DNA from 2 places in the Provencibacterium massiliense genome. Region 2 is predicted to be linked to the other one. Evidence: predicted binding sites of a transcription regulator. Region 2 holds the regulator's gene; the other holds the start of a gene.
The links. The regulator Rex, encoded in region 2, represses fermentation and respiration genes when NADH is low (regulators of the CRP and FNR family bind a similar motif). The targets are predictions, from matches to a motif close to ATTGTTAANNNNTTAACAAT.

Region 1: a site for Rex is predicted at 7,158-7,177, ahead of B5477_RS03850 (phosphoglycerate kinase). Genes of this name have one in related genera too.

The regions. Positions count from the first base shown of each region.
Region 1 is NZ_FWCH01000011.1:23,278-34,460, reverse strand. Features, by position in the region: gene B5477_RS03880 (ABC transporter ATP-binding protein) at 1-1,006, opposite strand, end outside; gene B5477_RS03875 (ECF-type riboflavin transporter substrate-binding protein) at 1,122-1,673, opposite strand; gene B5477_RS03870 (SAM hydrolase/SAM-dependent halogenase family protein) at 1,848-2,705, opposite strand; gene gpmI (2,3-bisphosphoglycerate-independent phosphoglycerate mutase) at 2,950-4,467, opposite strand; gene tpiA (triose-phosphate isomerase) at 4,497-5,264, opposite strand; gene B5477_RS03855 (hypothetical protein) at 5,299-5,838, opposite strand; gene B5477_RS03850 (phosphoglycerate kinase) at 5,932-7,122, opposite strand; gene B5477_RS03845 (hypothetical protein) at 7,315-7,815, opposite strand; gene B5477_RS03840 (helix-turn-helix domain-containing protein) at 7,989-8,300, shown strand; gene carB (carbamoyl-phosphate synthase large subunit) at 9,273-11,183, opposite strand, start outside.
Region 2 is NZ_FWCH01000012.1:1,552,750-1,563,932, forward strand. Features, by position in the region: gene gdhA (NADP-specific glutamate dehydrogenase) at 1-221, shown strand, start outside; gene B5477_RS12500 (cation diffusion facilitator family transporter) at 308-1,177, opposite strand; gene B5477_RS12505 (cation diffusion facilitator family transporter) at 1,301-2,485, opposite strand; gene B5477_RS12510 (metallophosphoesterase family protein) at 2,569-3,048, opposite strand; gene B5477_RS12515 (hypothetical protein) at 3,225-3,458, shown strand; gene B5477_RS15230 (hypothetical protein) at 3,488-3,964, shown strand; gene B5477_RS12525 (hypothetical protein) at 3,964-4,503, shown strand; gene B5477_RS12530 (cytidylate kinase-like family protein) at 4,656-5,288, shown strand; gene B5477_RS12535 (helix-turn-helix domain-containing protein) at 5,615-5,845, opposite strand; gene B5477_RS12540 (GNAT family N-acetyltransferase) at 6,181-6,720, opposite strand; gene B5477_RS12545 (redox-sensing transcriptional repressor Rex) at 6,762-7,400, opposite strand; gene B5477_RS12550 (isocitrate/isopropylmalate family dehydrogenase) at 7,499-8,659, opposite strand; gene B5477_RS12555 (hypothetical protein) at 8,904-9,347, shown strand; gene B5477_RS12560 (alpha/beta fold hydrolase) at 9,377-10,309, shown strand; gene clpB (ATP-dependent chaperone ClpB) at 10,532-11,183, shown strand, end outside.

The DNA.
Region 1 (11,183 bases), on a different contig from region 2:
TGCCCACGATGCTGAGCATCTCCCCCTCGTGCACCGTGAAGGAGACGTCGTGCAGAACCTCGCCGCCGCTGGCGTAGGCGAAGCTGACGTTTTTCACCTCCAGCACCGGCGGGGTGTCGGGCGCGCTGACGTGCACCGGCACACTGCGGTACCACTCGCCCAGCCTCTCACGGCACCCCTCCAGCCGGATGGTATTGATACTCTCCGGCAGCATGTCCGGGGTGATCTCGCACCCGGCGTAGCGCAGCGCGGTCAGGTAGAGCGGTTCACGGATCCCGCACTCGCGCAGCTGCCCAGAGGCGAGCAGCTCGTTCGGGGTGGTGTCCGCGACAATGCGCCCGTCGTAGACCAGCACGATCCGGTCCACATGCCGCCAGAGCGCGTCCTCCAGCCGGTGCTCGATGATCAACACGGTGGAGCCTAGCTCCCTTTGGATGTCGTCGATCAGCTCGATGGCCTGCTTGCCGGTGGCCGGGTCGAGGTTGGCCAGCGGCTCGTCGAAGAGCAGGATCCTGACGTCGTCCACCATCACGCCCGCCAGAGATACCCGCTGCTTCTGCCCGCCGCTGAGCTCGTGGGGCGCTGCGTGCAGATGGCTCTCAATATCCACGAGCGAGGCGACCTTCTCCACCCGTTCCTTCATCACATCCTGGTCCACGCTGTCGTTTTCCAGCGCGAAGGCGATGTCCTCCCCGACGGTCAGGCCGATAAACTGCCCGTCCGGGTCCTGCAGCACGGTGCCCACCATCTTGGAGAGGGAAAAGATGCTCTCTTCGCTCGCCTCCTTCCCCATCACCTTGAGGCTGCCGGTATGGCTGCCTTCCCACGCGAAGGGGATCAACCCGTTGATACAGTGCGCCAGGGTGCTCTTTCCCGAGCCGGACGGCCCGACGATCAGCACCTTCTCCCCCTCGTGGATGGTCAGGTCAATGTTATAAAGGGTGGGCTTCTTCTGGGCGTTGTATTGAAATGTGAAGTCCCGAAATTCAATAAGCGGTTGCTTCATCCTGTGTTACCAGCCTTTCCGGCCAGGCGAGCGCCCGGGGCCGTTCTCTAATCCTTCCACACATGGCGATGGAGGGGCTTTCCAGTCCCTCCATCCGCCGTAACGCTTTGTGCGCTTATTCCTTATCCAGGCTGCCCTTCTTGGTGCGGGTCTTGGCATAGGCGACCGCCAGGATGGTGCCGATCACACCGGTGGTGATCACGTTGGCGATGAAGGCGACGATGCCCTGAGTGAAGACCTTGCTGGCCACCTCGGCATAGATCACCACGTCCAGCGCCGGGGCGACCAGGATCCAGGCGACGGCGTGCGCAATGACCTGCGCCACGTTGAAGGTGATGATCTCCTTCTTGCCGAACTCGCCGTTAGAAACGTCGATCTTCTTCATAAACAGGCCCATCAGCAGGCCGGCCACGCCGGAGGCGAAGATCCAGCTCATCCAGGGCGAGCCGTAGGCGGTCAGGTCGATCAGCAGGTGGCCGATGAAGGCGATGAGCGCCCCGGCAAGCGGGCCGAAGAGCATGGCCATCACCGCCAGGAAGGCGTACTGGGTGTTGATGGTGGTGTTCGGAATCGGGGTCGGAATCGCCGCGAAACGGCCCAGGACCACGAACACCGCCGCGCCGATGCCGATGGCGACGACCGTCTTGATGGAAAATTTCTTGTTCATGTTGTTTCCCTCCCAAACTGTTAAAAGCGTTATGTCAAACGGGGATGTCCCGTCTTCCACCTCTGTGGTTATTCGTATATGATTTTCGTGCGCTCAAAGCGCCGAACCGCACAATCAGTTATTATTCGTAAATAATTTTCGTGCGCTCAAAGCGCCGAACCGCACAATCAGTTATTATTCGTAAATAATTTTCGGCGCTTTACGAATCTGGATCTTCCAGGAGTTCCCGGTCCCGATGTTGTAGGCCTTGGCAAACGACCCCTGGTTGATGGCCACCGCGATATTGTCCAGGCTGTTGACGTAAACCAGCGGCTCGCCGACGTAGACGTCCGCGAAGGACTTGGCGTAAACCAGGATATTCTTATAGATATGCCGCGTGTCGTTGGTGATGGTCACCTCGACCCGGCTGCCGTGCCCGAGCCCCAGCGCAAGGAACATCTCGCGCGGGATGTTGGTCCACAGGCTGCCGAAGCGCACGTCCAACACGTCGATGGTGCCGGCGACCAGGTCGCCCTCCCGCCTGGCCTCGACGACCGGCAGCTCGACCACACTGTCGACGGGCACCTCGGGCCCGACCTGCTCAAAGGTGATCACCCCGGAAGCCAGCCGCGCGCCGGTATAGGCGTAGATATCCCGCCCGTGGAAGGTATAGCTCTCGCCGGAATTCGGCAGGCGGTTGACGCTCTCGTCGATCACCCGCGCGGCGACGACCCCGCACATGCGCTTGACATGGGTCAGGGTGCCGTTGTCCGGGGAGACCACATACTGCCCGCTGCTGGTCTCGACCACGATCGAGCGCCGCGTCGAGCCCACGCCGGGGTCCACCACCGAGACGAAGACCGTCCCGGCGGGCCAGTACTGCACCGTCTGGATCAGGCGGTAGCTGGCCTCCCAGATGTCATAGGGGGTAATCTCATGGGTAAGGTTGCTTATCTTGAGATCCTCGCTCACCGAATAGGCGACGCCGTACATGGCGCTGACCGCCCCGTCCGCGAGGCCGAAATCGGTTTGAAACAACAGGGGATGTCCCATGTTATGCTCTCCTTTCCCAAAAGCCGACGGCTTTATGTCTCAAGTTTCGCTTGAGACTATAGGTTTATTATAGTCTTTTCGGATCAGGCTTGTCAACCGAAGCGGACCAACCAGTCCGTCTATCTTTATTATATCAAACCCCCGCGCCATATCCAAGCATTCCACCTGAGTTTTCTGCCAATTTCGATCCTGAAAAGAAAAAACCCGCAGAAGCTCTGCGGGTTTTGTGCTTTTTAAAGCCCCGTCAATCCAGGATGATCGACTTGCCGTCCATCTCGGCCGGCTGCGGCAGTCCGAGGATTTTCAGCATGGTGGGCGCGAGGTCGGCAAGCCTTCCCCCCTCGCGCAGCTTGCACGGGTACCCCGCCACCACCAGCGGAACCTGGTTGGTGGTGTGCGCGGTGAAGGGGGAACCGTCCGGCTCGTACATCTTGTCGGCGTTGCCGTGGTCGGCCGTGATCAGCGCGGCGCCGCCCTTTGCGAGGATGGCGTCCACCACCTTGCCCAGGCACTCGTCCACCGCCTCGACCGCCTTCTCGGCCGCCTCGAACACGCCGGTATGCCCGACCATGTCGCAGTTGGCGAAGTTGAGAACGATGACGTCGTACTTGTCGCTGGCAATCCGGCGGAGCAGCTCGTCGGTCACCTCATAGGCGCTCATCTCGGGCTTGAGGTCGTAGGTGGCCACCTTCGGGGAGGCGATCAGCGCGCGGTCCTCTCCGGGATAGGTCGCCTCGACGCCGCCATTGAAGAAGAAGGTGACGTGGGCGTACTTCTCGGTCTCGGCGATGCGCAGCTGATGGAGGCCCTTCTGGGAGATGTATTCGCCGAAGGTGTTCTTGAGCGACTGGGGCTTAAAGGCGACGTGCACGTTCGGCATGGTCGCGTCGTACTGGGTCATGCAGACAAAATAGAGGTCCAGCGCGCCGTCACGCCGCGCAAATCCGTCGAAGTCCGGATCGACGAAGGTGCGGGTGATCTCGCGCGCACGGTCGGGGCGGAAATTAAAGAACACCACCGAGTCGCCGTTTTTGATCGGCTCCATCCCCTCCACCACGAAGGGGATCACGAACTCGTCGGTCACGCCCTCTTCATAGGACTTCTTGACCGCCTCATACGGGCAGGCGGCATGGCCGCCCTGACCCAGCACCATCGCATCATAGGCCTTCTGCACCCGCTCCCAGCGGTTATCGCGGTCCATGGCGTAGTAGCGGCCCATCACGCTGGCGATCCTGCCGACGCCGAGCTCCTCCATCTTGTCGTGGAGCTCCTTGACATAGTCTGCGCCTGAGGAGGGGGGAACGTCCCGCCCGTCGAGGAAACAGTGCACATAGACCTTATCGAGGCCCTTTTTCTTGGCCATCTCGAGCAGCCCGTAGAGGTGCTTGTTGTGGCTGTGCACCCCGCCGTCCGAGAGCAGGCCCATCAGGTGCAAAGCGCCCCCGTTCTGCTTGCAGTTGTCCATCGCGCCGCAGAGCGCCTCGTTCTCGAAGAAGGTCCCCTCGCTGATCGCCTTGGTGATCCTGGTCAGCTCCTGGTAGACGATCCGCCCGGCGCCGATGTTGGTATGCCCGACCTCGGAGTTGCCCATCTGCCCATCGGGAAGGCCCACGTCCATCCCGGACGCGCCGATCAGGGTGTGCGGACAGGAGGCCATCAGCTTGTCCATGGTGGGGGTGTTGGCCGCGGCAATCGCGTTGCCGTAGCTGTCGGGATTATAGCCGTACCCATCCATGATGATGAGTGCAACAGGTTTTTTCATAGTATGAACCTTGCCTTTCTCAGCGAATTTTACTTGGAGGCCGCCTTGACGATCGCCGCGAAATCGGGCGCCTTTAAGGAGGCGCCGCCGATCAGCCCGCCGTCGACATTCTTCTTCGAGAGCAGCTCGTCGGCGTTGGCCGCGTTCATCGAGCCGCCGTACTGGATGGTGAGCGCGTCGGCCGCCTTCTTATTATAAAGTTTCTCCACCACCGAGCGGATAAATGCGCAGACCTCCTCGGCCTGGTCGGCGGTCGCGGTTTTGCCGGTGCCGATCGCCCAGACCGGCTCATAGGCGATGATGATCCTTTCGAGCTCGGCCTCGCTCACCCCCTGGAGCGCCACCTTGGTCTGCATGGCGCAGATCTCCTCGGTGATCCCCTGCTCGCGCTGCTCGAGCAGCTCGCCCACGCAGAGGATGACCCGAAGGCCCGCATCCAGCGCGGCGCGCACCCGCTGATTGACGGTCACGTCGGTCTCGCCGAAGTACTGGCGGCGCTCGCTGTGGCCGATGATGACGTACTCCACACCCATCTCAGCGAGCATGTCGGCCGAGATCTCGCCGGTGAAGGCGCCCGACTTGGCCCAGTGGCAGTTTTCCGCCCCGACGCCGACGTTCGAGCCCTTGCAGAGCTCGAGCGCGGTCTCCAGGTTGGTGTAGGGCACGCAGACGATCACGCCGCAGCCGGCGTCCTTGACCAGGGGCTTGATTTCCTCGATGAGGGCTTTCGCCTCGGCGCGGTTCTTGTTCATTTTCCAGTTTCCGGCGATGACCGCCTTGCGAAGGGACTTCTCCATAGCGTTTTAACTCCTTTGTCTTCTTATCTTATATTTAATATTTCGGCTGCTTGGGGATACACACGCCCGCCACCCCGACCGGCACGTTGCCGCGAATCAGGAACTTGGCGATCCCGTCCAGGCGCAGCACCGACAGGATGGTGTAGAGCGCCGCCATCGACGGCTCAAAATCGGTGTAGAGCCAGTAGTCGGCCAGCACGCTTGCCACCAGCCAGCAAAGCCCCACCAGCGAATAGGCGAGCCTGAAAATCCAGCCCACCAAAAAGATGTGCCAGAAGATCGGGCGCAGCACGAAGCCCGCCACCGCGATGACCCCCACCGCGATGGTAAGGCTGCATAAAAACTCGGTCTTGCCCTGCGCCTTGCGCGCGCGGTCCCCCATCCTGGCGCACTGGTACTCGTGCAGGAAGGGGACCCAGGCAAACCACGCGCGGCCCAGCCCGGTGTTCTTCGACATCCGGTACAGCCCCAGCGCGCGCAGCACATAGAGCGCCACCCCGGCCAACGAGGCCAGCGCGCCCAGCAGCTCCCAAGTGACGTGGTAGTCGTAATAAAAGGGGTAAAAAAAGTGCATCGTTTCCTCCCGCTCCTCACCAGCCCGACGGGCGGGAGAAGGCTATATTGCGAAAGACGTGGCGTTTCCCCCACGTCTTTCGCTTTCAAATCATTACTTATCGTTCAGGCAGGCGATTCCGGGGAGCTCTTTGCCCTCGAGGAACTCGAGGGACGCGCCGCCGCCGGTCGAGATGTGGGACATCTTATCCGCGAAGCCCAGCTTGGTCACCGCCGCGACCGAGTCGCCGCCGCCGATGATCGAGATGGCGCCGCTGTCCGCGACCGCCTTGGCGATCTCCAGGGTACCCTCGGCAAAGGGTTTAAACTCGAACACGCCCATCGGCCCGTTCCAGATCACGGTGCCGGCGCCCTTGATCGCCTCGCAGAAGAGGGCGATCGACTTCGGGCCGATGTCCATCCCCATCCAGCCGTCCGGGATGTCGTCGGACTCGACCAGCTTGCGCTCGCAGTCCTCCTTGAACTCGTTGCCGACCATGTTGTCCACCGGCAACAGGAACTTGACGCCCTTCTCTTCGGCCTTCTTCATCATCTCGCGGGCCAGCTCCACCTTGTCGTCCTCACAGATCGAGGTGCCGATGGTGTGCCCCTGCGCCTTGAAGAAGGTGTAGGCCATGCCGCCGCCGACAATCAGGGTGTCTACCTTATTAATAAGGTTCTCGATCACGCCGATCTTGTCGGACACCTTCGCGCCGCCCAGGATGGCGACCAGCGGGCGCTTCGGGTCCTCGAGCGCGCCGCCCATGAAGTTGATCTCCTTCTGGATCAGATAGCCGCAGGCGGCGGGCAGGTAATCGGCCACGCCGGCGGTGGAGGCGTGGGCGCGGTGCGCCGCGCCGAACGCGTCGTTGACATAGAGTTCGGCCAAGGAGGCGAGCTCCTTGGCGAACGCCGGGTCGTTCTTCTTCTCTTCCTTATGATACCGCACGTTCTCCAGCAGCATCACGTCGCCGTCCTTTAAAGCCGTAGCCTTCGCCTTGGCGTCCTCGCCGATGACGTCCTTCGACATGGCGACCTCCTTGCCCAGCAGCTCGCTGAGCCTCTTGGCGACCGGAGCCAGGGAAAACTCGGGCTCGAAGCCCTCCTTCGGGCGGCCGAGGTGGGAGCACAGGATCACCCGGGCCCCCTTGTCGATCAGATATTTGATGGTCGGCAGGGCGGCCACAATGCGCTTGTCGTTGGTGATCACGCCGTCCTTGAGCGGGACGTTGAAATCACAGCGCACCAGTACGCGCTTGCCCGATACCGGCAGGTCTTCCACGGATTTTTTGTTCAATGAAGTCATTTTCAAAACACCCTTTCTTTTCTATTGAAACGCCACTTGTTAAACATACTACAATCAAACCTATTGTAAAACAATCGGCTGTATTTTGCAAGGGGAAACCGGGATGGTCACAAACTTTTTACACATTTTTCCCACCCGCCGAAACGGAGAAAAAAAGAAAGCCCCTCCCCCGGAGAAGCCCTTCATAATCCCCTATTCCTTTGCCGGCCTTGTCGCCGGCCGCCCGGCCTGGTAGCCGAGCTTGTAAAACGCCTCGATCTCCCGGTGTACCGTCCCGTTGAGCTCCCGGTACATTTCGGTGAACTCCCGCAGCTCGCCGCTCTCCCAGCCCAGCCCGTGGCGCAGCCGCTCGTAGCTCTCCTGGAGCTGCTCGTAAAGATAGATTGCCTGTGGACGCAGATGCTCATAGCGCAGATAGTGCAGGAAGCCCTCCTTCTGCGGAAGCTGCGACCAGGCGCACAGCCGCCCATAGCGGAAGGCGCGCCCGGGGTCGTATAGCTGCTGCTCCTGTTCGAGCAGCCCCATATAGCGGGTCATCTCGCTCGGGTCGCTCTGCAAGCGCGCGGCAAGGCGCGACTGCAAATAAGCCAGCTCCAGCGGAAGTTTGGTCTGCCGCATGGACGCCGCCTGCTCTTCCAGCAGATGTTCCTGTAGGGTGGCGACCACCCCGTAATCATGTTCGTTCAGCCGCACCGTTCTCATCTCCCTCGAAATTTTTACCCCTGTATAGGGTACCCCTTTTTAAGGTAGATGTCAATATGGATAGCCTTGTGCTATGCTGAAACCACTTTTATTAAAGAAAGGGGGCTCAGGTCAGGTTCGGACGATATTCGACATTTGGGACAACAAAAAAGGAGGAAAACAACATGAGAAGGATGTATCAAGGGCAAGACCACGGAAGAATCTTAGTGAGGATCGACGAGAAAATGGCGGAGCTAAACGTCAGCAAAAGCACATTGTGCAGGTATACCGACAGCAAATACGATGTGATCAATCGTTACTGGCACGGTGCCACGCTGCGCAGGGCCGATCTTGATATTCTCGCAAGGATTTGTTATGTCCTGGAATGCCCGCTGCACGAGCTGATGTACTACGCCGAGCCCGAGCAGGAAGACGAGCAGCCCGACGAGAAAGACGAGCAGCCGGAAGAGGCAGCCGCCCCTTCGGCGCAGGAGTAACGGCGCCGGGGGCAACCGGCAACACTCCATAGGATGAAGAAAAGGAAGAGGGGCGGGACAAGGGTCCCGCCCCTCTTTCTCCCCCTTTCGGGGAAGGCGGGGGTAAGCCCCATATTTGAGGTGTGGCGTTGCCACAAGTATATTATACTGCTTTTCTAATAGAAAAGCAATTGTTTTCAAATATATAATTATTAGTCTTTCTAATGTACAATAATACTTAGAAAGGGGGTATCCGTGTGCCATTCAAGCTAAAAAGTGGAGACGATTCAGAAACAAAGTCTGTTTACATGCCAAAAACTTTGATTAACAAGCTAGATGAGCTGGCTGGCAAACGGAAACTCAGTTTCAGTCAAGTCGTTGTACAGTGTTGCGAATTCGCATTAGAAAGTATGGAAGAAGAAATTGTAGACAACTAATTTGGCGGCCGGAGGCCGCCCTTACCCCTTTCGCGGGAAAGGGCACAATCGTTGTTGCCATCAGTTGCCTGCGCGGGCAAAAAGCCCTGCTCCGGTTTCCCGGAGCGGGGCTTCGCATTTCGCGGCGGGCTAGACATGTATAGTCCGCGCGTGGTCGCGCGAGGGGTGGTCAAGGAGGGGCGTCCCCTCCTTTGTTTGCTTTCTTTCCCCCTTTCTTTTCAAACAAAAGAAAGGGGTCGGGGTGCGGGGCGGACAGCCCCGAAGCAACACCCCCGGGGTGCCGGGGCAAGGATGCATTGATCCTGAAAAACCCGTCATCAGTCCGCGACTGGCGGACAGCTTGGAGCTTCCGCGTTGGGAGAAGATGGCGGCAAAACCGCCATGGGGAAACCCCTTGATAGGGTTTCCCCACGCAAAAACCTCCCACTGGGAGCTTTTTGCTCCCCTTCCTGATCCGAGGAAGGATTCCGTCAAGGCGAGTGCCAGCAAACCCGGCTAAGGTCGCGGGCCCTGCCCGCACCTGCCAAAGGGGCGCCGCCCCCTTGGAACCCTTTTCTTAAATTGAGCAGATGTCAACCAGCTCGATGTCGCCCAGCGAATGGCGCTTCTTGAGCGAGTTGGCCATCGCGTTGGCCGTATCCAGCGAGGTGAAGCACGCAACCGAACGCTCCACCGCCTTGCGGCGCATCTGCACCGAGTGGCGCGCGGGCTTGCGCCCCTTCGCCGAGGTCGAAATCACATAGTCGATCTTCCCCTCGTCGAACAGGGTCATGATGTTCGGCTCGCCTTCCTCGATCTTGCGCACCACCGAGGCGGCCACCATGTGCCGGTTGAGCTCGTGCGCCGTGCCCTCGGTCGCGTAGATGTCAAAGCCCATGCCGTCGAACTTGGCGGCGATCGGGATGACCTCCTGCTTGTCCGTGTCCCGCACCGTGATCAGTACCCCGCCGGTGCGCTTCATGTTGTACCCCGCGGCGGCAAGCCCCTTGTAGAGCGCCTCCTCCAGCGAGTGGGCGATCCCCAGTACCTCGCCGGTGGACTTCATCTCGGGGCCCAGGTGGGTGTCCAGGTCGTGCAGCTTCTCAAAGCTGAAGACCGGCACCTTGACCGCGACGTATTCGGCCTCCTTGTAAAGCCCCTTGCCGTAGCCCTGCTCCAGCAGGGATTGCCCCAGCATGATCCGGGTGGCGATGTCCACCATCGGCACGCCGGTCACCTTGCTGATATAGGGCACGGTGCGGCTCGAGCGGGGGTTGACCTCGATGACGTAGACCTCGTCCTGGTAGACGACGTACTGCACGTTGACCAGGCCCCGAACGTTCAGCGCGAGCGCCAGCTTCCCGGTGTAGTCGATGATGGTCTGCCGGGTTTTTTCGCTGAGGTTCTGCGCCGGGTAGACCGAGATCGAGTCGCCCGAGTGCACGCCCGCGCGCTCAATGTGCTCCATGATCCCGGGGATCAGGAAATCCTTGCCGTCGCAGATGGCGTCCACCTCGACCTCGGTGCCCATCAGGTATTTGTCAATCAGCACCGGGTTTTCCAGCGAGTTGTGCGCGGTGATGACCGCCATGTACTCGACGATGTCCTTGTCGTTGTGGGCGATGATCATGTTCTGTCCGCCCAGCACGTACGACGGGCGCATGAGCACCGGGTATCCGAGGTCCTGCGCAGCGGTCAGCGCCTCCCCTTCGGTGAAGACGGTGTGCCCGGCGGGGCGGGGGATGCCGCAGGCGGCGAGCAGCTCGTCGAACCGCTCGCGGTCCTCGGCGGCGTCAATGCTGTCGTATCCGGTGCCGATGATGTTGACGCCCTTCTGGTCCAGGTACTTGGCCAGCTTGATGGCGGTCTGCCCGCCGAACTGGACCACCACGCCGTCCGGGCGCTCGACCTCGAGGATCGAGTCCACGTCCTCGGGGGTCAGCGGGTCGAAGTAGAGCCGGTCGGCGGTATCGAAGTCGGTCGAGACGGTCTCGGGGTTGTTGTTGATGATGACCGCCTCGCACCCCTGCTCCTTGAGCGCCCAGACGCAGTGCACCGAGCAGTAGTCGAACTCGATCCCCTGCCCGATCCGGATCGGGCCCGAGCCGAAGACCAGGATTTTCTTTTTCCCGGTTTTGTGGTTTTCGATGAACTCGGCCGCCTCGTTCTGCTCATCGAAGGTGGAGTAGAAGTAAGGGGTCTGGGCCTTGAATTCGGCCGCGCAGGTGTCCACCATCTTGTAGACGGCGCGGCGCGGATGCGCGACCTTCTGCGAGCTTAAGCGCTCGATGGTGCTGTCGAGGAAGCCCAAGCGCTTGGCGTCGAGGTAGAGCGCGTCGGTGAGCGGCTCGCTTTGCAGCGCCTTTTCCATGTCGCTGAGGTTTTTGAGCTTTCCTAAGAAGAGGCGGTCGATCTTGGTGATGTCGAAGATGGTGTCGAAGCTGATCCCGCGTCCCAGCGCCTCATAGACCACGAAAATCCGCTCATC
Region 2 (11,183 bases):
TCGCCGTCAGCGGGCTGGAAATGAGCCAGAACTCGCTGCGCTACGGCTGGACCTTCGAGGAGGTCGATTCCAAGCTGCACGACATCATGCTGGGCATCTTCCACGCCGCCTACGACGCCAGCGAAAAATACGGCAGCTCCGGCAACCTCGTGATGGGCGCCAACATCGCCGGCTTCCTCAAGGTGGCCGAGGCGATGATCGCCCAGGGCGTGGCCTATTAAACCGCTATCTCCTACATTTCCATATCTGATTATCTAAACCACCAGGAAGGGCGGGCACTGCGGTGCCCGCCCTTCCTGGTTTCTGCCTACAAGGCGTTGACGTGGACGGTGCAATGCTTGAGCGCCGGGAACTCCCGCTCGAGCGCGACGTGCACCCCCTCGGCGATGGCGTGCGCCTGGTAGAGGGTCATCGAGCTGTCCGCTCCGATGGCGACGTCGGCATAGAGCCGCGAACCGAAGACCCGGGTGCGCAGCTCATCCAGCGAGAGGACCCCCGGCTGCGCGAGGATAGCGGCGCGCATGCGCGCTGCAATCTCCTCATCGCAGGCGCGGTCGGTCAGCCTGCCGACCGAATCCCGGGCGATCCCGAAGGCCGCGCGCAGGATAAAGAGCGCGATCACCGCCGCGGCCAGCGGATCGAGCAGCGGGAACCCCAGGCGCGCGCCGAAAATCCCAAGGAAGCTGCCCACCGAGGAGAGCGCGTCCGAGCGGTGGTGCCAGGCGTCGGCCATCAGCGCGTCCGAGCCGGTCTTCTGAGCGGCGCGCTTGGTGTAGCGGTACATCCACTCCTTGACCCCGATCGAGAGCGCCGCCGCCCAGAGCGCCAAAGCCCCCGGCACCTGCAGCGCGCCGGGATTCAGGACATGGCGCACCCCCTGCACGCCGATCAACAGACCCGTGAGCGCGAGCATCCCCGCGAGCAGGAGCGCCGCGACGCTCTCCAGCCGCTCATGCCCATAGGGGTGGTCCCAATCCGGTTCCTTCCCCGCCAGGCGCACCCCCACCATCACCACCAGGGTGCTCAGCACGTCCGACGCGGAGTGGACCGCGTCCGACAGCATGGCCCCCGAATGGGCCAGGAGCCCCGCCATAAACTTCAGCGCCGATAGCAGCAGGTTGACCCCGATGCTCACCCGGGATACTCGGAGCGCCACGCGCTCGTCACACTTTTTCATTTTTCGTCCTCCCCGCTTCCCTGCCGGAGGGCGAGAGAGGCACACCCGCAAACGCGGATGTGCCTCTCTCGCCCGCTGTGGCAGGGGTCTTTCCCCATCCTATGCGCGAGGAGGGGAGAAGGTTCAGCAGCCGGTGGCCGAGGTGTAGCTGCGGTCGAACGTGACGACGGTATAGTAGTAGCCGGGATCGAGCTCCTCCACCGCCTGCTGGATCTGCTCGCCGAGCTGATGGTCGCTTTGGCGAAAGCCCACGGGCACCACCACATCGAAGATCAGGTTGGTGTGGGTTTCGCCGAAGACCACCCGAAAGTCGTGCATCGAGAGGGCGGGGTCGATCGCGCGCAGCTTGCCGCGCACGAATTCGCGCAGCTCGTTGATCGCCGGGTCGTCGGTCACCACCGGGTCGAGGTGGATGACCAGGTGGATCCCCATCTGTGCGAGCACCTCGCGCTCGATGTTGTCGATCACGTCGTGGCTTTTGAGGATATCCTCCTTGGCCGACACCTCGGCGTGCACGCTGGCGTACCAGTTGCCCGGCCCGTAGGAGTGGACCACCAGGTCGTGCACCCCCAGCACCTCGTCATAGGAGGTGATCTTTTTCTCCAGCGCCTGCACCATCCCGGGGTCGGGCGCCTGGCCGAGCAGGGGGCTGACCGTCTCGCGCGCCAGCCCCAGGCCGGAATAGAGGATGAAGAGCGCCACCGCGACGCCCATGTAGCCGTCGATCTGCAGGCCGGTGAACTTGGCGAGCGCCGCGGCGAGCAGGACCACCGAGGTGGTGATCACGTCGTTGAAGCTGTCCTGCGCGGTCGCCAGCAGCGCGGCGGAATCGATCCGCTTCCCGACCCGGCGGTTGAAGAGGCCCATCCAGGCCTTGAGCAAAATCGAAAGCAAAAGCAAAAAAAGGGCCAGCGCGCTGATGGTCACCGGCTCGGGGTGCAGGATCTTTAAAAAGGAGGAGCGCAAGAACTCCACCCCCAGCAGCAGGATCATGAAGGAGACGATCAGCCCGCCGATGTACTCGGCGCGCGCGTGCCCGAAGGGATGGCCCTCGTCCGCCGGGCGCCCCGAAATCCGGAAGCCGATCAGGGTGACCACCGACGAGCCCGCGTCCGAGAGGTTGTTCACCGAGTCGGCCATGATGCTCACGCTGCCCGAGACGGTGCCGATCAGGAACTTACAGAGAAACAGCACCGCGTTGCAGCAGATGCCGACCAGCGAGGAGAGCAGCCCATACCGCCCGCGCACCTTGGGGTCGCCCAGCTGCCCGCTGTCCTTGATGAAATGCCGTATCAAAAACTCCGTCATCCATTTGTCCTCCCTCAAAAACACAGCAGACAGGAGCGCCCCTGCCTGCTGCCCGCCCAAGAGACGGGGTTGGTATATCCCACTTATCGAAGCTGCACCAGGTTGCACAAAATCTGCCCGTTTTGAATCTCGATCACCGCGTACCCCCGGGACGTGCCCCGCGGATGGGAGAGGCTGCCGGGGTTTAAGAGATGGAGCCCCTCGTCATAGCGGTAGTACTGGCAATGCGTATGCCCGAAGAGCACGATAGCCGCGCCGAGGCGGCGGGCGTTCTGCTCGAGCTCCTCCACCGAATATTTTACCCCGAAGCCGTGCCCGTGGGTGACGAAAATCTTGACCCCTCCCGCATCGATCAAATCCACCTGCGGGTCGCTGGAATATAAATCGCAGTTGCCGCAGACCGCGCGCAGCGGCAGCTCGGGATAGAGCGAGCGGATGTCGTCGAGCTCCCGCTCCCCATCGCCGGTATGAATAAACAGGTCGGTGCTGTCCATCTGCTGCTCGATCAGCTCGCGCAGGCCCATGAAGTCACGGTGGGTATCCCCCACTGCCACAATTCTCATACTGATTTCATCCTTTGCTTTCGCGTCATACATACCTATAATTTATCATAAAATGTAGGGAAATAAAAGGTTTTTCACAAATTAACTCCCGGCGGCATAGCATGGTGTAAGAAGCCGGTGGAAAGGAGTTTTTTGTGATGAATCAGAATAATCGGGGGCCGTCAGGCGGCCCAAATATGTCCCAGCAGGCCATGAACAGCCTCTTGGGTATGGCCGGGCAGAAGCTGGGGAAAAATCCCCAGCAGCTTCGCCAGCAGATCGAGGGGGGCCAGGTCAAGGACCTGCTCGGGAACCTCGATCCGCAGAAGGCCGCCCAGGTCAACCAGCTGCTGAACAATCCCCAGCAGCTCGAACAGTTCCTCAATTCCCCCCAGGTCAAGGGACTGCTCGGAAAACTCATGCAGAAATAACAGACTAAAAACGGAAGGCGGGTGCGCGCATGGAAGATATGGCTTCGGCCCTCGGTTCTCTTCTGAACAACCCCCAGACCATGCAGCAGATCATGAACCTGGCAAACCAGCTGGGACTGGGGGGAGACGGCGCCGCCCCTGCGGCGGACGCACAGCCGCCCGCCGCACCGCCTCCCGCACAACCCGCGCAGCCCCAGGCACAGCCCGCTCCCCCTTTGCAAAACCTGTTTACCCCGCCGCCCGCCCAGCCCGCGGCGCCCAGCGCGGCCGCCAACCTCTTGGGCAGCCTGGATGTAAACACCATTGCAAAGGTCTCGCAGATTTTGCAGGGGCTCAATACCCGGGACTCCAACGTTGAGCTGCTGCTCGCGCTCAAGCCCCATTTCGGGGAGAAGCGGCAGAAAAAAGTGGACGACGCGATCCGGATCATGCAGCTGGTCAAGATGCTCCCCCTGCTCAAGGAGACCGGCATCTTCGGCAATCTGTTTGGTGGTGATGATGGCTGATGGCCGATTGGAAAGGTGTGAGTTATACCGAAAAGGATCTTCTCAACATGCAGCAGGAGGCGATCCGCCGGGTGCGCCAGATGCAGCAGCGCTCCCGCCAGACGGTGCAGCAGGCCAACGCCGTGATCTCGCCGCCCATGCAGGACACCATACATATCCCGGTGCAGGGCCCCACCCAGGGCCCGGGCAACGCCACCCCAAACGCACCGGGCCCGCAGGCGGCCGGCGCGAACCATCCGTCGGGCGGCGGCGCGCATAGCGGGACCGCGGGCACACAGAGCGGCGGCACGGTCTCCTCCCTTCTCAGCCAGCTGACGGGGAACCTGGGAATCCACCTGCCCCAGTTCGGGCAGGGCGAAGGGAAGGGCCTCGGGAACGTCATCTCGAACTTTGTCGGGGAGGACTCCCCCATCGGGAAGGTGCTCGACGCTTTAAACATCGACAACGAGCGGCTGCTGCTCATCGGGCTGCTGCTGCTGTTGATGAACGAAAAGGCGGATTTTACGCTGCTGGTCGCCCTGTTCTACCTGTTGCTATAATTGTAATGGCCACCGGCATAGCCGGTGGCCATTCATTTGCCCGGAGCGCCGTCAATAAAAAATTGCCGCCTTCTCCTTGACCTGTCCCCAACAATATCCTATACTGAAGGTAGGAAATATCCGTCATGCAAACAGGAAAGGACGGCGGTCATATGAAAAACTATGTGATCACAGTCGCGCGGGAATACGGCAGCGGCGGCAAGACCATCGGCAAGATGCTCTCCGAGGAGCTGGGGATCAAGTTCTACAACGACGAGCTGCTCCGCCTCGCCTCGGACGAGAGCGGGATCAACGAGGCGCTCTTCGCCAAGGCGGACGAGAACCTGAAAAAGCCCCTGATCCTCAAGGCGCCCAAAAGCGTGCACACCGGGGAGGTCATCCCCCCGGAGAGCGACGATTTCACGAGCGATCAGAACCTCTTTAATTATCTGTGCAAGGTGATCCGCCAGCTCGCGGACACCGAGAGCTGCGTCATCGTGGGGCGGTGCGCGGATTACATCCTGCGCGACTACCCGAACGTGCTGCGCCTGTACGTGCACGCGCCGTTCGATTACTGCGTGAAAAAGACGATGGAGGTACACCCCAACTTCGACGAGGAGGAGGCCAAGCGCTTTATCCGCAAGACCGACAAGCGCCGCGGGGACTATTACCGCTATTTCACCGGCAACAGCTGGCGGGACGCGGACAACTACGACCTGTGCCTCAATTCCAGCGACCTGGGGTGGGACAAGTGCGTGGCGCTGACCAAGGCCTATCTCGAAATCAAGCTGGGGATTTCTCTTTAATTGTCATCCGAGGCCGCCGCGCGGCAGTGTCGGGGCGGCCGGTGGCCGAGGATTTCCTCGGCTGTACACCGGGAGTTTCGTTTGTGGGGCTGTCCGCCTCACGCCCCGAGTAACCTTTTCGACGTAGAAGAAGATTAAGCCCTTTTCAAAGAAAAGGGCTCTGAAAAGACGAAAAAGAGGGGGAAGTATCCCCCTCTTTTTATGTTCCCCCTCACGCACTGCTCAAAGCTGACTGCGCCGCCGGACACAGCAGAACGCGAAGCCAAGCAGCTGCAAACCGGGTTGCAGCTCGGCCCGCAAAAGAAATGCCAACCACACCAGGTGAATCATCTTTGAGGCGGCACATATTCAAGAACGTCCTGGACTTTGCAGCTTAGCGTATGGCATATCCGGGCCAGCACCACCAAATCCACGCGCTGCAACTCGCCCTTGCAATAGGTGTTTAGCTGCGTGCGCTGCATTTCAGAAAAGTGGGACACCTTGTTTTTGCTTAGGCCGCTTTCCCGGATGACCTTTTCCAGTTTTATTTTTATATATCCATATTCCCTGTCCTGCAAGACTCCCACCTCCCCTTATGTAGATTAATAGTACCCTATTTTTTTAAGCAAGGGCTCTTTTGCACTAAGACTGCACTAACAAAATTTACTTTTATAGAGCGCCTGCGCGGGAAAGGGCACCATCGTTGTAGTGATCAGTTGCCTGCGCGGGCAAAAAGCCGCCCCCGACATACGTCGGGGGCGGCTTCGCATTTCGCGGCGTGCGAAAACGTGTATAGTCCGCGCGTGGTCGCGCGTGGGGTGGTCAAGGAGGGGTACCCCCTCCTTTGTTTGCTTTCTTTCCCCCTTTCTTTTCAAACAAAAGAAAGGGGTCGTCGTACGGGGGCGAAACCCCGCTAAATCCTACACTCCAGCTGGCAGTCGCAAGGCTCCTTTTCAGCCAGCCTCTGATTGACCTCCCCGGCGGGAACGCAGCCCATCGCCCGGTAAAAGGCCATGCTCTCCACTGCCGAGTGGGCCGAAATATAGAGATACTGCCCGCCCATCTCCCGCGCGCGATCGGCACAGCGCAAAAAGAGCCTGCGCCCGATACCCCTGCCGCGGTAAGGATAAGAGGTGTAGAGCTCGGCGAGGATGCGGTACTGCCCCCGGCTGCCCGCAGGCGCCCCCTCCAGCAGCGCGAAGCCGGCCACCGTCTCCCCGTCGTAGGCGGCGTAGAGCGCGCCGCCAGCTTGCAGCGTGGGCAGGAGCGTGTTTTTCACCAGTTCGTCCTTCTCCTCCCCGCTCCAGTGCTCGGTGAAGGGGCAATCCACAATTCTCTGCTCCCCGCCGACGGTGCGCCAGACCCTGGTGACCTGCTGGTAGCGCTCGAAACTTTGCAGCAGGCCCGGTACGCAGTCGCGCACGCCGAGGGAGCGGATCACAATTTCTCCCATGCTGTCTCCTTTAAAAAAGGCGGGCCGCAGCCCGCCTGTGGTCATTCCAATATCTCGCTGATCTCGTAGCACAGCGTCATCAGGCTGTCACCCAGGTGGACGTTCTCCACCGCGATGTCCTGATAATCCATCGCCAGATCATAGTGCGAGAAGTTCCAAAAGCCCTTGATCCCGTAGTTCACCAGCCGGTCGGCCAGCTCGGGCGCTTCCTCGCGCGGGATGCACAGGATCGCCACCTGCGGCGAGAAGGTCTTGCAGAAATTCTCCAGCCGGTTCACGTCCGAGATCACCAGATGGCGCACCGGCATGCCGATGAGCTCCTTTTGCTTGTCAAAAATCCCGATCAGGTTGAAGCCCTTGGTCTCGAAGGACATGTGCTTGGCGATCGCCAGGCCCAGATTGCCCGCCCCGATGAGGATCACCTTGTATCCCTTATGTAGCCCCAGAATGTTGCCGATCTCCCCGAGCAGGGCGTCCACGTTGTAGCCGTACCCCTGCTGGCCGAACCCGCCGAAGCAGTTGAGGTCCTGCCGGATCTGCGAGGCGGTCAGGTTCATCAGCTGGGAGAGCTCGCGGGAAGAGATGCGGTGCACGTCCTTTTTCTGCAGGTCCTCCAAAAAGCGGTAGTACCGCGGCAGCCGCCGGATCACCGATGGGGAGACCCCTTCATATCGTGCCACTATTTCACCTTCCAACCCTTCATTTTCCCATATTGCGACCATCCGTCGAAAGAACCAATCGAGGGCAGACGGTCCTGTCTGCCCCCGCGGTGTCAATTCTAGAGCTTTGTGATCGTCTCCATCACATAGTCGCCGAAGTCCTCGCAGGTCGCGCCGGTGTCCCGCCCGGTGACGCTCAGGCGTTTCTCCTCATACATGCAGATATCCAGCGCCCGCTCGAGCTTGTCGGCCTGCTGCTGATACCCGATGTGGGAGAGCAGCAGCACCGCCGCACGCAGCATCGAACAGGGGTCGGCATACTGGGCGCGGCCCTCGCTGACCATGCGCGGCGCGCTGCCGTGGATCGCCTCGAACATGGCGTAGCGCTTGCCGATGTTGGCGCTGCCCGCGGTGCCCACCCCGCCCTGGAACTCGGCGGCCTCGTCGGTGATGATGTCCCCGTAGAGGTTGGGGAGCACAAACACCCTAAAATCGCGCCGGCGCTTCTGGTCGATCAGCTTGGCAGTCAGGATGTCGATATACCAGTCGTCGGTGGTGATGTGCGGATACTGCTTGCCGATCTCCTGGCAGAGCTTCAAAAACTTGCCGTCGGTCGTCTTGACGACGTTGGCCTTGGTCACGATCGAGACGCGGTCCTTTTTGTTTTTATCCGCGAACTCATAGGCGAGCTTGGCGATCCGCTCGGTGCCCTCGGTGGTGGTGACCACGAAGTCGATCGCCAAATCCTCGTCCACGTTCACCCCGCAAGAGCCCACCGCGTAGGCGCCCTCGGTGTTCTCCCTAAAAAAGGTCCAATCGATCCCCTCGCTGGGCACCTTGACCGGGCGCATGTTGCAGAACAGGTCGAGCTCCTTGCGCATGGCGACGTTGGCGCTCTCGATGTTCGGCCAGGGGTCCCCGGCGCGCGGGGTGGTGGTGGGGCCCTTGAGGATGACGTGGCAGGCCTTGAGCTCCTGCAGCACGTCGTCCGGGATGGCCTTATGCTGCGCCGCGCGGTTCTCGATGGTCAGCCCGTCGATCGAACGGAACTCCACCTTGCCGCGCCCCACCTCGTCCGCGAGCAGGTACTCGAGCACCCTTCTCGCTTCGCCGGTGATGACCGGGCCGATCCCGTCACCCCCGCACACCCCGATGATGATGGGGTCGAGCGTTTTATAGTCAATGAAATCCTTCTGCGCCTTCATCCGCTCGACCCGGGCGAGCTGGTCTTTTACCAGCTGCTCGAAACGGGCGGTGGCGCCGCTGAGCTTATCTTCCACAGTAAACCTCCTGGGGGTCTTCTCAAAATCAACACATGGCCTTCCTTCAATGGTTTTATTTTAGTATAATCGGGAACGATTGTCAATTATATGACAATAAGTTTTATACTGCATTGCAAGTTCCATTATGCGACAGCCTGTGCGGAAAAAATACAGGCCAGTAATGATTTCTTCACAAAGATACGTTATAATAATGATGGAACGCTGTTACCGCAGCGCAACGATACAGATTGGGGAGAATGCCATGACGGCCAATCGCAAAGAGGCGACGCCCAAAACCGTGGTGCTGGTGACAAACCAATTCCAGTGCGAGCGGATCATCCACGCGGGGCAGACCGTGGCGGATATTACCAAGACCGAGCTGTGCGTCTTCAGCGTACAGAGTGGGCGCTACCCGCAGAATCCATTGGCGCTCGAGCATCTTTACAAGGTCTCCAAAAGCCATGACGCCACCATGAACATCGTCTACGGGGACGACCCCGTCAAGCTGATCATCAGCTTTATCAAGCATAACAAGACCCAGAACGTCCTCACCGGCCTGCCGCAGGGGGAGGATTCCATCCTCTGCGACGTGTGGCGCAAGTTCACCCATGTGCGCTTCTTCACGGTGGACGGCGAGGGGAATACCGCCGAGGTGACCCGCGCGCAGATTCCGGCGCGGCGCAAGGCAAAGCCCGCCTCCATCTGATGTGGGCCAATCAAAGGAAGTGAAATGATATGCGCATCAATATTCGTTCCATCAGCTTTCACAGCGCGAACGGCGAGGACAACATCAGCGCCGTCGCCTACTTCCCCGAGGGGGAGGAGATCCGTGGGATCGTGCTTGTCAGCCACGGGATGCTCGAGCACATCGGACGTTACCACGAGTTTATGCTCTATCTCGCGCAGCAGGGCCTTGCGGTCTTCGGACAGGACCATCTCGGCCACGGCAAGAGCGCCGGCAGTCCCGAGCGGCTGGGCTACTTTGCGCACGAGAACGGCTACCAGTGCCTGATCAGGGATTTGCGGCATCTCTGCCACATCGCGGCGGGGATGTTCCCCGAGCGCAAAATCTTCCTGCTGGGGCATTCGATGGGCTCGCTGATCGCGCGGCTCTACTGTGTAAAATACCCGGACACCCTGGCGGGGGTGATCCTGATGGGCACCGCCGGGCCGAACCCGATGACCGGCTTCGGGATCCTGCTCGCACAGCGGTATCTGCGTAAGGAAGGCGAATTCTGCCGCCCCGAACGGCTGCACGAGCTGGTCATCGGCAACATGAACCGGCGTTTCACCCCCACGCGCACCGCCAGCGACTGGCTCAGCCGGGACGAGGCGGCGGTGGACCGCTATCTTGCCGACCCTGTAAGCGGGCAGCGCTTCACCGCCTCGGCCTATCTCGATCTCTTCACCATGATGGAGGTTGCAAATTCCCCGCGCTGGGCCAGAGATTATCCCAAGGGGCTTGCCACCCTGCTGCTCTCGGGCGACTGCGACCCGGTGGGGAACTTCGGGCGCGGGGTGCTGCAGGTCTATAACCGGCTGCAGAGCGCCGGGGTCGAGGACCTGGAAATGCAGCTTTATGAGGGCGCGCGGCACGAGCTGCTCAATGAACTCAACCGCGAAGAGGTCTATGGGGACATCCTGGACTGGATCGAGAACGAGATTTAATCGGGTCGGCCGGGCCCCCGCTCGCATACGAGCGGGGGCTTTTTGTGTGAAAAAGGAACCGTCCGGGGGCAATCGTCATAGGGTTGGCTCCCAGTGATAAGAACAATATTATTTCACTAATTTTCAAAATAAATCATTTTGATTCATATTCTTTTCATATTTATGACTATAATAGAAACTAGGGCAGAATAGAAATGTTACCCCAGTGAGGAGGAATCACAGATGAACACCCAAAAGCTTACCCAGAAATCGATGGAAGCGATTGGCGCGGCACAGAACATTGCCATAGAAAACCAAAACCAGCAGATCGAGCAGGAGCATATCGCCCAGGCGCTGCTGGAGCAGGAGGGCGGGCTGATCCCGCAGCTGCTCAAAAAAATCGGGATCGACCCCCAGATGATGACGAGCTCGGTCGCACAGCTTGTGCGAAAGCTGCCGGCGGTGAGCGGCTCGGGGCGGGAGAGCGGGAAAATCTACGTCTCCCAGGACACCGACCGGGCGCTGACCGAGGCCGAGCGGATCGCAGAGCGAATGAAGGACGAATACGTCTCGGTCGAGCATCTCTTCCTGGGGCTCCTGGAGCGCCCCAGCCGTTCGATGCGCAAGCTGTTCGAGAGCTTCGATCTGCAAAAGAACAAGTTCCTGGATGCCCTGCAGACGGTGCGGGGCAATGCCCGGGTCACCAGCGACAACCCGGAGGACACCTACGACGTGCTCAAAAAATATGGCCAGGACCTGACCGAGCTGGCGCGCCAGCAAAAGCTCGACCCGGTGATCGGGCGGGATGGCGAGATCCGCAACGTGATCCGCATCCTCAGCCGCAAAACCAAGAATAACCCCTGCCTGATCGGCGAGCCGGGCGTCGGCAAGACGG